2 regions of the Gordonia sp. C13 genome follow, and region 1 is predicted to be linked to the other one. Evidence: riboswitches for the same ligand, from Rfam matches in the RefSeq annotation. Region 1 holds a riboswitch; the other holds the start of a gene.
The links. Region 1 has a riboswitch for glycine ahead of gcvP (aminomethyl-transferring glycine dehydrogenase). Riboswitches for the same ligand answer to the same signal wherever they lie in the genome.
Positions count from the first base shown of each region.

Region 2: it holds a riboswitch for glycine, as region 1 does, so the genes downstream of both, gcvP (aminomethyl-transferring glycine dehydrogenase) here and gcvP (aminomethyl-transferring glycine dehydrogenase) in region 1, are expected to answer to the same signal.

Region 1 covers NZ_JALPSY010000009.1:82,104-87,891, forward strand. The annotation lists gene M1L58_RS10015 (bifunctional nuclease family protein) at 1-472, shown strand, start outside; gene M1L58_RS10020 (MerR family transcriptional regulator) at 728-1,369, shown strand; glycine riboswitch at 1,465-1,564, shown strand; gene gcvP (aminomethyl-transferring glycine dehydrogenase) at 1,737-4,607, shown strand; gene M1L58_RS10030 (hypothetical protein) at 4,783-5,788, opposite strand, start outside.
Region 2 covers NZ_JALPSY010000020.1:47,119-52,906, forward strand. The annotation lists gene M1L58_RS15730 (TraM recognition domain-containing protein) at 1-1,594, shown strand, start outside; gene M1L58_RS15735 (DUF4913 domain-containing protein) at 1,591-2,067, shown strand; gene M1L58_RS15740 (hypothetical protein) at 2,078-3,130, shown strand; gene M1L58_RS15745 (hypothetical protein) at 3,160-3,570, shown strand; glycine riboswitch at 3,945-4,033, shown strand; gene gcvP (aminomethyl-transferring glycine dehydrogenase) at 4,184-5,788, shown strand, end outside.

The sequences.
Region 1 (5,788 bases):
GCAGAGCCAGCCCGTGCTCCTGCTCCGTGAGGTCGATGGCGAGCGCTACCTGCCGATCTGGATCGGGCAGAGCGAGGCCGCGTCGATTGCCTTGCGGCAGAAGGGGATCGAGCCGCCGCGCCCGCTGACCCACGATCTGATCGTGAATCTCATCCGGGAGTTCGGCCAAACGCTCCTCGAGGTGCGCATCGTCGACATGCAAGAGGGCACCTTCTACGCCGAGATGATCTTCTCGGGCGATCTCCGGGTGTCCGCGCGGCCTTCCGATTCCATCGCCGTTGCGATGCGTGCCGAGGTGCCGATCATCGCCGACGAAGAGGTGCTCGCCGAGGCCGGCCTGCTGATCCCGGAGGAAGAGCCCGAGGACACCACCGTCGAGGCGGTCGACGAGAACAAAGAGGACGAGGTCGAGAAGTTCAAGGAATTCCTCGACAACGTCTCGCCCGACGACTTCAAGGCCAGCGGCGCCTGACGCGGTTCCCGGTCACGGAACGGCAACCGGGAGGTCACCATTTGCCTCAATCTCAACTTGAGGTTGAGCCTCATGGCGCGTCGCATTGATCCGGTGTCCCGCTCGGCATAGCGTCGAACTCGACATCGCGCACCACTCAGGGGCCGATGAAGATGTGATCGGCTGACCCGAGCAGGGCCTGGACCGCGTACTGTGGACGTGGATGTCAGGCATCTGATGCGGCATCCGGTCCGAGCTTTGCGAGGGAGACATCAAGTGGGCGATCGTCCGGTCGACAGTGAAGTGACGTCGAGCGACCCGTCACCCGACCATGCTGTGACCGATCGTCCCGCGGGCCCGACGCAGGGCAGCTTCGAGGAGGTCGCACCGGGTCTCTTCCCCGACGACACCGTGCCCGACGAGCTCGTCGGCTATCGAGTGCCGAGTGCCTGCCAGATCGCCGGCATCACCTACCGCCAGCTCGACTACTGGGCACGCACCTCGCTGGTCGTCCCGTCGATCCGCGGCGCCGCGGGTTCGGGCAGCCAGCGTCTGTACTCGTTCAAGGACATCCTCGTCCTCAAGATCGTCAAGCGTCTCCTCGACACCGGCATCTCCCTGCAGAACATCCGTGTCGCAGTCGACCACCTCCGCCAGCGCGGCGTCGAGGACCTCGCCAAGATCACGCTCTTCTCCGACGGCACCACCGTCTACGAGTGCACCTCCGCGGAAGAGGTCGTCGACCTCCTCCAGGGCGGACAGGGCGTCTTCGGTATCGCCGTCAGCGGTGCCATGCGCGAACTCACCGGCACCATCGCGGACTTCCCGGGTGAACGGGCCGACGGCGGCGTCAGCGAGGCAGCGCCCGAGGACGAACTCGCGGCACGCCGCAAGAACCGCACCCGTCGTACCGGTTAGACCGCATCCTCACGGCACCGGCACGTGATCCTCACGACTCTCCCGACGTCGTCTGGACCAACGCGACGTCGACCTGCGTACACTGGTGCGCGCGTCGCTACGCCGCGGGAGAGCGTCACCGAGCAGTCCAAGGTGACCGCCGAAGGAGCAACACCTCTCCGTCAAACTCTCAGGCACCCGGACCGTGGTGGTGACGGCGTCTCTGGAAAGTGACGACTCGTCGTCCGCCCACGGTGAAAGGTCGTCACGCAGCGCCGCGTGACACCGAATCTCTCAGGCGTCTCCCGGCCACCGGTCGGTGACATGACAGAGGGGGAGGGCGAACCAGCCGGCACCGCGCCGGCGCCTGCGAGAGGTTGCCCTCACCATGCCCTCAGCCGACACGTCGTCAGCGCCAGTCACCTTCGTGGACCGCCACGTCGGACCCGACCCCGACGAGACGCAGCGCATGCTCGCGGTGATCGGTGTGTCGTCCCTCGACGAGCTGGCCCATCGCGTCATCCCCGCGGTCATCGCGGACGAACTCGACTCGAACGTCCTGGGTGCACTGCCGCAGCCGCAGGGTGAGAGCGAGGTGCTCGCCGAACTCAGCGGACTCGCGGCCCGCAACACCGCTGCCCGTTCCATGATCGGTCTCGGCTACTACGGCACCCACACGCCCGGCGTCATCCTGCGCAACGTCCTGGAGAACCCGGCCTGGTACACGGCGTACACGCCCTACCAGCCGGAGATCAGCCAGGGACGCCTCGAAGCGCTGCTGAACTTCCAGACCATGGTCGCCGACCTCACCGGCATGGAGGTGGCGAACGCGTCGATGCTCGACGAGGCCACCGCGGCCGCGGAGGCGATGACGCTGCTGCGGCGCGCCGGCAAGTCGAAGTCGCCGCGTGTCGTCGTCGACGCCGACCTCTTCCCGCAGACCCGCGCGGTGATCGAGACCCGCGCCGAGCCGCTCGGCATCGAGGTCGTAGAAGCGTCCCTCAACCCAGAGCTGCCCGACCGCGGTCTGCCCGAAGGTGACTTCTTCGGCGTCGTCCTGCAGGTGCCCGGCGCGTCGGGACGTATCGTCGACGCCGCCCCGATCGTCGACGCCGCCCACGAGCGCGGCGCTCTGGTCGCCGTCGGTGGCGACCTCCTCGCGTTGACGCTGATCACGCCGCCGGGGGAGCAGGGCGCCGACGCGTGCTTCGGGACCACCCAGCGTTTCGGCGTGCCGATGGGCTTCGGCGGTCCGCATGCCGGATACCTCGCGGTCGGTTCGAAGCATGCGCGTCAGCTGCCGGGTCGCCTGGTCGGCATCTCCAAGGACGCCGACGGCAACCTCGCCTACCGCCTGGCGCTGCAGACCCGAGAGCAGCACATCCGCCGCGAGAAGGCCACCAGCAACATCTGTACGGCACAGGTCCTGCTCGCCGTGATGGCCGCCATGTACGCGTCGTACCACGGACCGGAGGGTCTCCGGGCCATCGCGCGCCGCACCCACGACGCCGCGGTCCGCCTGGCGAATTCGCTGGCGGCGGCCGGCTTCTCGGTCGCGCACGCCACGTTCTTCGACACCGTCGAGGTCCACACCCCCGGCCAAGCCGACGTGATCGTCGCCCAGGCTCGTCGCGAGGGCATCAACCTTCGCCGCGTCGATGCCGACACCGTCTCGATCGCCTGCGACGAAACCACCACCGAGGCCGACCTCGACGGCGTGCTGCGGGCGTTCGGCGCCGGCGGCGTGGAGCCGCTCGGCTTCGCCCAGTCCATCGAGAACCGCACCAGCGAGTACCTGACGCACCCCGCGTTCAACCGGTACCGCACCGAGACGGCGATGCTGCGTTACCTGCGGGCCCTGTCCGACAAGGACATCGCGCTCGACCGCAGCATGATCCCGCTCGGGTCCTGCACCATGAAGCTCAACGCGACCACGGAGATGGAACCCATCACGTGGCCCGGGTTCGCGGGCCTCCACCCGTTCGCGCCCGTCGAGGACACCGTCGGCATCCGCGAGCTCATCTCCACCCTCGAGAACTGGCTCGTCGCCGTCACCGGCTACGACCGCGTGAGCCTGCAGCCGAACGCGGGTTCCCAGGGAGAGTTCGCCGGACTGCTCGCGATCCGCGGCTACCACCGCAGCCGGGGCGACCTCGACCGCGACATCTGCCTGATCCCGTCGAGTGCCCACGGCACCAACGCCGCGTCGGCGGTCATGGCGGGCATGCGCGTCGTCGTGGTCGGTTGCCGGGAGAACGGCGACGTCGACCTCGAGGACCTGCGGGCGAAGATCGCCGCGAACGAGGGCCGGATCGCGGCCATCATGATCACCTACCCGTCCACCCACGGCGTGTTCGAGCACGACATCCGCGACATCTGCGGTGCCGTCCACGATGCCGGTGGACAGGTCTACGTCGACGGCGCCAATCTCAACGCCCTGGTCGGCGTCGCGCGTCCGGGGCACTTCGGCGGCGACGTCAGCCACCTGAACCTGCACAAGACCTTCTGCATCCCGCACGGCGGCGGCGGACCCGGCGTCGGACCGGTGGCGGTGCGCGAACACCTCGCGCCGTTCCTGCCCGGACACCCCCTCGCCGACGAGCTGCCCGGCACCGCGACCATCGCCGCGGCACCGTACGGTTCGGCGACGATCCTGCCGATCACCTACGCCTACATCGCCATGATGGGTGCGGCCGGTCTGCGTCGGGCGACGCTCACGGCGATCACCGCGGCGAACTACGTCGCCAAGCGGCTCGGCGACCACTACCCGGTGCTGTACACCGGCGAGGGCGGCTTCGTCGCGCACGAATGCATCCTCGACCTGCGAGCGCTCACCAAGGAGACCGGCGTGACGGTCGACGACGTGGCAAAGCGCTTGGCCGACTACGGTTTCCACGCGCCGACGATGAGCTTCCCGGTGGCCGGCACGCTGATGGTCGAGCCTACGGAGAGCGAGAACCTCGACGAGATCGACGCGTTCTGCGACGCCATGATCGCCATTCGCGAGGAGATCGATCGGGTCGGCAGCGGTGAGTGGCCGGTCGACGACAACCCGCTGCGTGGGGCACCGCATACCGCCGAGGCGCTGGTGGGCGAGTGGGACCACCCGTACTCGCGCGAGGTCGCGGTCTACCCGCAGGGCCTCCCGTCGGCCGGTGCCCGCGCCAAGGTGTGGCCCTCGGTGCGACGTATCGACGGCGTGTACGGCGACCGCAACCTGGTGTGCAGCTGCGCGCCGATCGAGGCCTACAGCAGCTGACCTGAGTGAACGTGGCTCCGCTCCTCATCTGCTCGTCGAGTAGGTGAGGAGCGCAGCGACGAGCCGTCCACCTGCTCGTTGAGTAGGTGAGGAGCGCAGCGACGAGCCGTCCACCTGCTCGTTGAGTAGGTGAGGAGCGCAGCGACGAGCCGTATCGAAACGACTCGGGCGTCTGCTATCCGCCCGCGGTTCCCGAAGGTGCCGGCGAGACCGCAGAGCTCGCCGGCACACTCGTCGGTCCGTAGACCACGCGGTTGATCGCGACGATCGCGCCGTCCTCCGGCGTGGGCATCGGGTTGGGGGTACGGGGGAAGGTGACCGTGGCGGTGGCGGCCGGCATCGGGGCGTCGCCGCGGAAGCCGAGCTCGGTGAGCAGCTGCAGCTGTTCGGGCTGCGAGGCGTAGGAGATGAACTCCGCGACCGCGTCGGCTGCGACGTCGCCGACCTCCGGTCCGGAAAGACGGACGACCGGGTAGTCCGCGATCGGCGTCGGCCCGGACGGGATCACCTCGGCCAACTTCGCGGGCTGGTCGGTCCTGGTCATCTGGAACAGTCGCTGCTCGGTGATCGGAACGGCGTGGATACCGGCCTTCGCCGGGTCGGCGGCATTGGCGATCGCGGTGGCCGCGCCCTGCGGGGTTCCGTCGGGCGAGAGCGGCGCGCCGCCGAGCATCGCCTTCACGCTCGAGGTCACCCGTGGCGACTCCGCGTCGGCAGTGGTCAGCGGGCCGGTCGTCCGTGTCACGCGGGTGGCGACCGCCTGAGCTGCCAGCGCGCTCGCGTCGGACTGAGCGCCGATCGGCATCGCCATGCGCAACGAGCCCCAGCCCTGCAGGCCTAACTCGGTGAGCGAGGCGTCCCGTTGTTGCAAGAGTGGGATCTGTGACCAGTCGAGCTGGTCGCCGGCGGCCTTGGCCAGCTCTGGCGAGACCGCGAGGACGACCGGTGTCGAGACGAGTGAACGGGAGTTGCCCTCGATCAGATCGGGTTTGGCCGAGGCCAGATCCGCCGACCACACCGACGACTGCGGCACCCAAGCGGCGGGGTAGGCGCCCATGGAGTCGGCTTCCCACGTCCCGGTCAGACCGTCGAGGGTGATCTTCGCGTCGCCGGGCCGGACGGCGATGGTGATGCAGTGGTCACGGACCACCGGTTTCGTGTTCGCGAACGAGGTCGCGATC
Region 2 (5,788 bases), on a different contig from region 1:
ACTCGCTGTCACAGTCGGTCTTGTCGGTGGGGGAGCGTGGTGGTGGCGGCAGCGACGCACCAGCCGGACCCGCGTCGACAGCGCCCAGCAGCACCTCGGCAACCGCCAGGACATCGAATCGGTGACCGCCAAAGCGGTGGCCGCCAAAGCGAAGTCCCTCGGCGTCACTGATGCGGTCATGCCCGCGGAGTTCTCCAGCACCATCGGCGTGCCGCTGGGACGCACCCTCAGCGGAACAATGGTCTACGGCTCGTGGGAAGACATGCACCTCGACATCTGGGGTCCCCGCCAGGGCAAGTCGACCTCGCGGATCATCCCGGCGATCTGCGAAGCGCCCGGCGCCGTGCTCGCCACAGAGAACAAACGAGGAAACCTCGACCACACCCGGCTGGTGCGCGAATTCCGCGACGCCGCCGGCAACCCGACCCGGCAGGTGTGGGTCTTCGACCCGCAAGCGGTCGCCAACGAGGACCCGTGGTGGTTCTGGAATCCACTGAGCTACGTCACCGACGAAATCCGCGCCGAAGAGCTGGCCCAGCTGTTCTCCGCCGGCGACGACGGCCTCGACGCGAAGAAGGACCCCTACTTCGACCCCGAAGGCGAAGACCTGCTGGCCAACCTCATCCTGGCCTCCGCCCTGGCCGCAGAACCGATCACCGTCGTCTACGAGCGGCTGGTCGTGCGCGATCGCGGTCACGAGGCCGTGGCGATCCTCGACGAGCACGGCTACCCGATGATCGCCCAGGCACTCAACGCACGACTGAACTACGCGTCCAAGCAGGCCGACGGCATCTGGGGTACCGCCATCAAAATGGCCAAATGCCTGCGCGGACGCAACGTCCGGCAGTGGGTCGCCCCGACCGACGCCGACGACCAGCGGCCCGAACTGGACCTGGACTCCTACATCCGCAACGGCGAGACCCTCTACTGCCTCTCCCGCGAGGGTGTCGGCTCCGTCGGCCCCCTGGTGGCTGCGCTGACGATGGCCGCCACCAAAACCGCCGAGGCGATCGCCACCGCATCGCCAGGCGGTCGGCTACCGATCCCGATGCTGTGCGCGCTCGATGAAGCAGCGAACGTCGTGCGCTGGCCCGATCTACCGAAGCTGTACTCACACTTCGGCTCCCGCGGAATCATCATCATGACGATCCTGCAATCGTGGTCCCAAGGCATCGGCGTGTTCGGCGAACGACCAATGAAGCTGCTCGAATCCTCGTCGAACATCTACATCTACGGCGGCAACGTCCGGGAAGCGGCCTACCTCGACAACCTCACCAAACTGACCGGCCAATACGAGCGGTTGGCACGCAACGTCTCCGACTCCAGCGGCGGCGGCAAGAGCGGCGGGAACCATTCAGTGTCGCGCCATGTCACCCGCGAGAACATCTTCAACCCCAGTGACCTCGCGGCGTGGCCGCGCGGCCGGCTGTTGCTGTTCTCGGCAGGCAACCCGCCCACGATCCTGAAAACCGTGCCGTGGTGGGAGAAGCCATACGCCGACCTCATCAAGTCCTCGCTCGCCGAGTACAGCCCCGACGCACCGCCAGTCGCGGCGGTCGCCGCCCCGGGGCACGCCGAAGGAGCACACCGATGACCGACGATCTGTTCCTGGACGAAGAGCTCGCCGACGCCGCTGATGACTACGACGACACCAGCGGGGAAGGAGACGCAGAGGAGGCAGCCCCCGAGCCCGAGTTCACCTCGGTGTATGAGTTCGTCGAGACCCACCTGGTGTTTCTCTACGCCCGCAAACTCGCCCACAAACAAGACCGCCGCTGGTGCCCGCGCTGGTTCGAGCACCCCGAAGCAGTGTCACGGCTCGAAGCGCTCTGGCGCGCATACGAATCGCTGCGGTTGGACCCAGGGACCGGGATGAGCGTGTGGTGGCGCGATCACGCCGACCACCACATGCCTGCACTGTTCGCTACCGACGGCCCGTTCGAAGGGTGCTCGGTTGACCGCGGACACAACACCGACCTCGCCGCCACAGCACTGCCCACCGACGAGATGGACGACCTGAACCTCCGGGTGGCCATGAGCACCCTCGCCCCAGAAACCGTCAGTTAAGGAGCCCCCAATGGAAGAGCACGACAACGAAACCCGCGAGCTCGAACAGACAATGGAGCGTGCACTGGCCGTCGCCATCGCACACGGCTCCTCGATGGTGGAGTCCTGGGCGAAACTGGTCGCCAAACAGCGCAACCGGAAAGCGCAGCGCGCCGACACCGACAAACCCGCCCCACCCAACCAGACGCCTGACGACCTGGGTCGCACCGCCGCCAAGGTAGAACAGCGCGCCCGCCACGATCTTGCGAAAGGTCGGCCAGACGCCCCCTTCTGGCTCACCGCCAGCCCCGACGAACTCGTCGAGAAGTTCCGCACCGACGACGCCGAAAAGGCCCCTTTCCGGGACCTCGACCCGCGCCGACTCGGCGATCGTGCCTACGACCGGCAATGGGCGCAGAACACCAGAGGCACCGCAGTCGTGGGCGTACTCGACCTCGCCCACCGATACGCCGACGAGGCCGTCGTGGCTGCCAACGTCCGCGACAACCTCCGCGAACAGATCCAGGATCTCGGACTCGACCCCGACGAACTCATGCGCATGGACCCCGCAGAAGCGGGCCGCCGCTACGAACAGACAGTAGGAGAGGCCAGGCAAGGTTCGGACAACCCGCTCAGCTTCGGCAGCGACAACTCCGCACAGCCAGCGATGACCCACGACGGGAGCGACAGCGTCGATCGCGATGGCGCCCAGGCCGCCGCACTGCTCTCCCAAGCACAAGCTGCCGACGACCGCGCAGCCACAGCCGAACACAACGCCGAACTCGCTGCCGAGCGGGCCGATGCACTCAACCGGTCAGCGCCCAACGAACGCCCCGGCCGAACACCACCCCCACCGCCACCCGTGGTGGCGGTGGGGCCGCAGACCTATACGCCACCGCCGATGAGCCGAGCCGAACGAGTAGGCACCGCGAGCCCCACCGCACCAGGTCGCGCCGCCGCGACCGCCGCCCGCGATCACCCCACAAACCCACGTGCCGCCGTCGCCTCAGCACCCCGCAATCAGGCCCGCGCCAGGACAGGCGGCGGCAAGAACGCCGATCGCCAACGCGCACGCGGAATGTGAACCCACCCAACCAACCCTAGGAGACAACGATGACCACATTCGACCCCAGCAACCTCCTCGCCGAGATCGAAGCCGAGGACGCCGCCGAAGCACAAGCCCTCGCCGAACGGCAACGTCGCCGACGCGAAGCACTCGAACCTGCGGCCCAGCTGGCCGCCGAGATCGAAGCCACCCGCACCGAATTCCTCAAGGCCGACCGCCGGCGCCTGGCCGAACTGGCCGGGTTGGTCAAGGAAGCAAAAAAGAACGGAGCTCCCGCCGCCAAGCTCGATCTACTCAACGTCGCGCCGCTGACCACCCAGGCCGGGACGCGCCGAGGCCGCGCGAGCGGGGCGCGTCGTCCTCGCCGCACCACGGCCCCTGAACCCACCGCCGCCGCTCAGTACACCCCGCCGACCGCGGAAAGCGACGGTCTGACAGACGTCCGAATGGCCGGCTAAATCAGCAGCAGAGCAACTTCAGATCGCCCCCTGGGCCGGTGCCACCTACGGGTGGCACCGGCCCCATCGTCTTATGACGCCGCTCACCCTGGTGGTGTTGGCCGAGCACTCCGGCCGCTTCGAGTGGTGAGACGCTAGCGTGGCCGCGCCTCGATTCGGGTCCACCCGGAGCGGTCACCGGGGCCGCCGGTCAGCCGCGTCCCAGGCGCTGAGCCCGACGGTACAGCTCAGTAATGGTGTTCGTGCGCCACCGGATTCGCCGTTGGTGTGGTCCGCTCCGCTCAGCCGGGTCCTTCGGGGCAGTTTTGCTCGTCAGGTGGTGCCGAGGCCACAGTGCAGGTAGTGTCTCGCTTCGAGATAATTGAATACGCCGTTGACGCGCAGCGGGAGAACCTCTTCGTGAGGTGCCGTAGGAGCAACTTCCTCCCCAGGAATCTCTCAGGCCCAGTACCGCAGCGCAGAGGCAACTCTGGAGAACAGTGCCGGTTCACGCCGGGCACTTACCGAAGGTGAATGCGCGGTCACGCGTCAAGCTCTCAGGTAGCAGGACAGATCGGGGAGGTGTCACCCTTCGAAACCCACCTCGGTGGGCCTGCGATACCGGAGTTACCGCATGTCCCTTTCTGTAGCAGTTTCATCCGAGCTCGCCAAGCCGAACTGCTTCGTCGGTCGTCACATCGGTCCAGGCCAGTCGGCCCGTCAGCACATGCTGGACAAGCTCGGCTACGCCAGTCTCGACGACCTCATCGACGCCGCGGTGCCGTCGACCATCAGATTGCCCAGCTGCCAGAGTTTGCGGCTGCCCGCCGGCCGCTCCGAGCAGGATGTTCTCGATGCACTGCGAAAGATTGCACGCTGCAATCAAACTCATATCCAGATGATCGGTATGGGTTACCACGACACCATTACTCCACCGGTTCTGCGGCGCACTATGCTGGAATCGCCGGCCTGGTACACGGCGTACACCCCTTACCAGCCGGAGATTTCCCAGGGACGGTTGGAAGCCCTGCTGACGTTCCAGACGATGGTCTCGGAACTGACCGCGCTGCCGGTCTCCGGCGCCTCCCTACTCGATGAGGCGACTGCGGTCATGGAGGCTGTGCTGCTGATGCGGCGGGCTAACCGCAGCGCGCCGGGTAACCAGGTGATCATCGACGCCGACTGTCTTCCGCAGACCCTTAACGTCGTGCGTGGCCGAGCAGCCGCGGTGGGAATCGATGTTCTGGTCGTCGACCTGGCCCGGGCCATTCCCGAAGATGTTTGGGAGACAGGAGTATTTGGTGTTGTCACTCAGTTCCCGGGGGTCAGTGGCGCGGTCCGTGACCTGGCGCCGCTGATCGACACGGCCCACGCGCACGGCGCGCAAGTGACGGTGGCGGCCGACCTGCTGGCACTGACGCTGTTGCGTCCGCCAGGTGAATTCGGCGCCGATATCGCGGTGGGATCGACACAGCGTTTCGGGGTGCCGTTGTTCTTCGGTGGCCCGCACGCGGCATATATGGCCGTGCGCTCCGGGCTGGAGCGGATGCTGCCCGGCCGACTGGTGGGGGTGTCGATCGATGCCACGGGCCGACCGGCCTACCGTTTGGCACTGCAGACCCGCGAGCAGCACATCCGCCGGGAGAAGGCGACCAGCAACATTTGCACCGCGCAGGCGTTGCTGGCCAACGTCGCCGCGATGTATGCGGTGTATCACGGCCCACAAGGACTGCGGGACATCGCTTCCCGGGCCCATCAGATGGCGTCCTCGCTCGCTCAGAGCCTTCGCGCGCAGCGTTACGAAGTGGTGCACGAGGTGTTCTTTGACACCATCCTGGTCTGGGTTCCCGGGATGGCCCGCGCGATGGTCGACGCCGCGGACAAGGACGGCATCAACATCCGATTTGTCGATGATAGCCACGTGGGGATCGCTTGCGACGAAACAACCTCCGACGACACCCTGAGCACGCTGTTGGCGGTGTTCGGTTCCGGGCGCATCCACTCGGGCCGCGCCAGCCACCTGCCCGCTGCGGTTGTACGGCAGTCCGACTTCATGACACAACCGGTGTTCAACTCCTACGAATCCGAGACCGCGATGCTCCGGTTCTTGCGGCACCTTTCCGATAAGGACTTGGCGCTGGACCGCAGCATGATCCCGCTCGGATCGTGCACCATGAAACTCAACGCCACCGCGGAGATGGAACCGATCAGCTGGCCAGGGTTTGCCTCGTTGCACCCC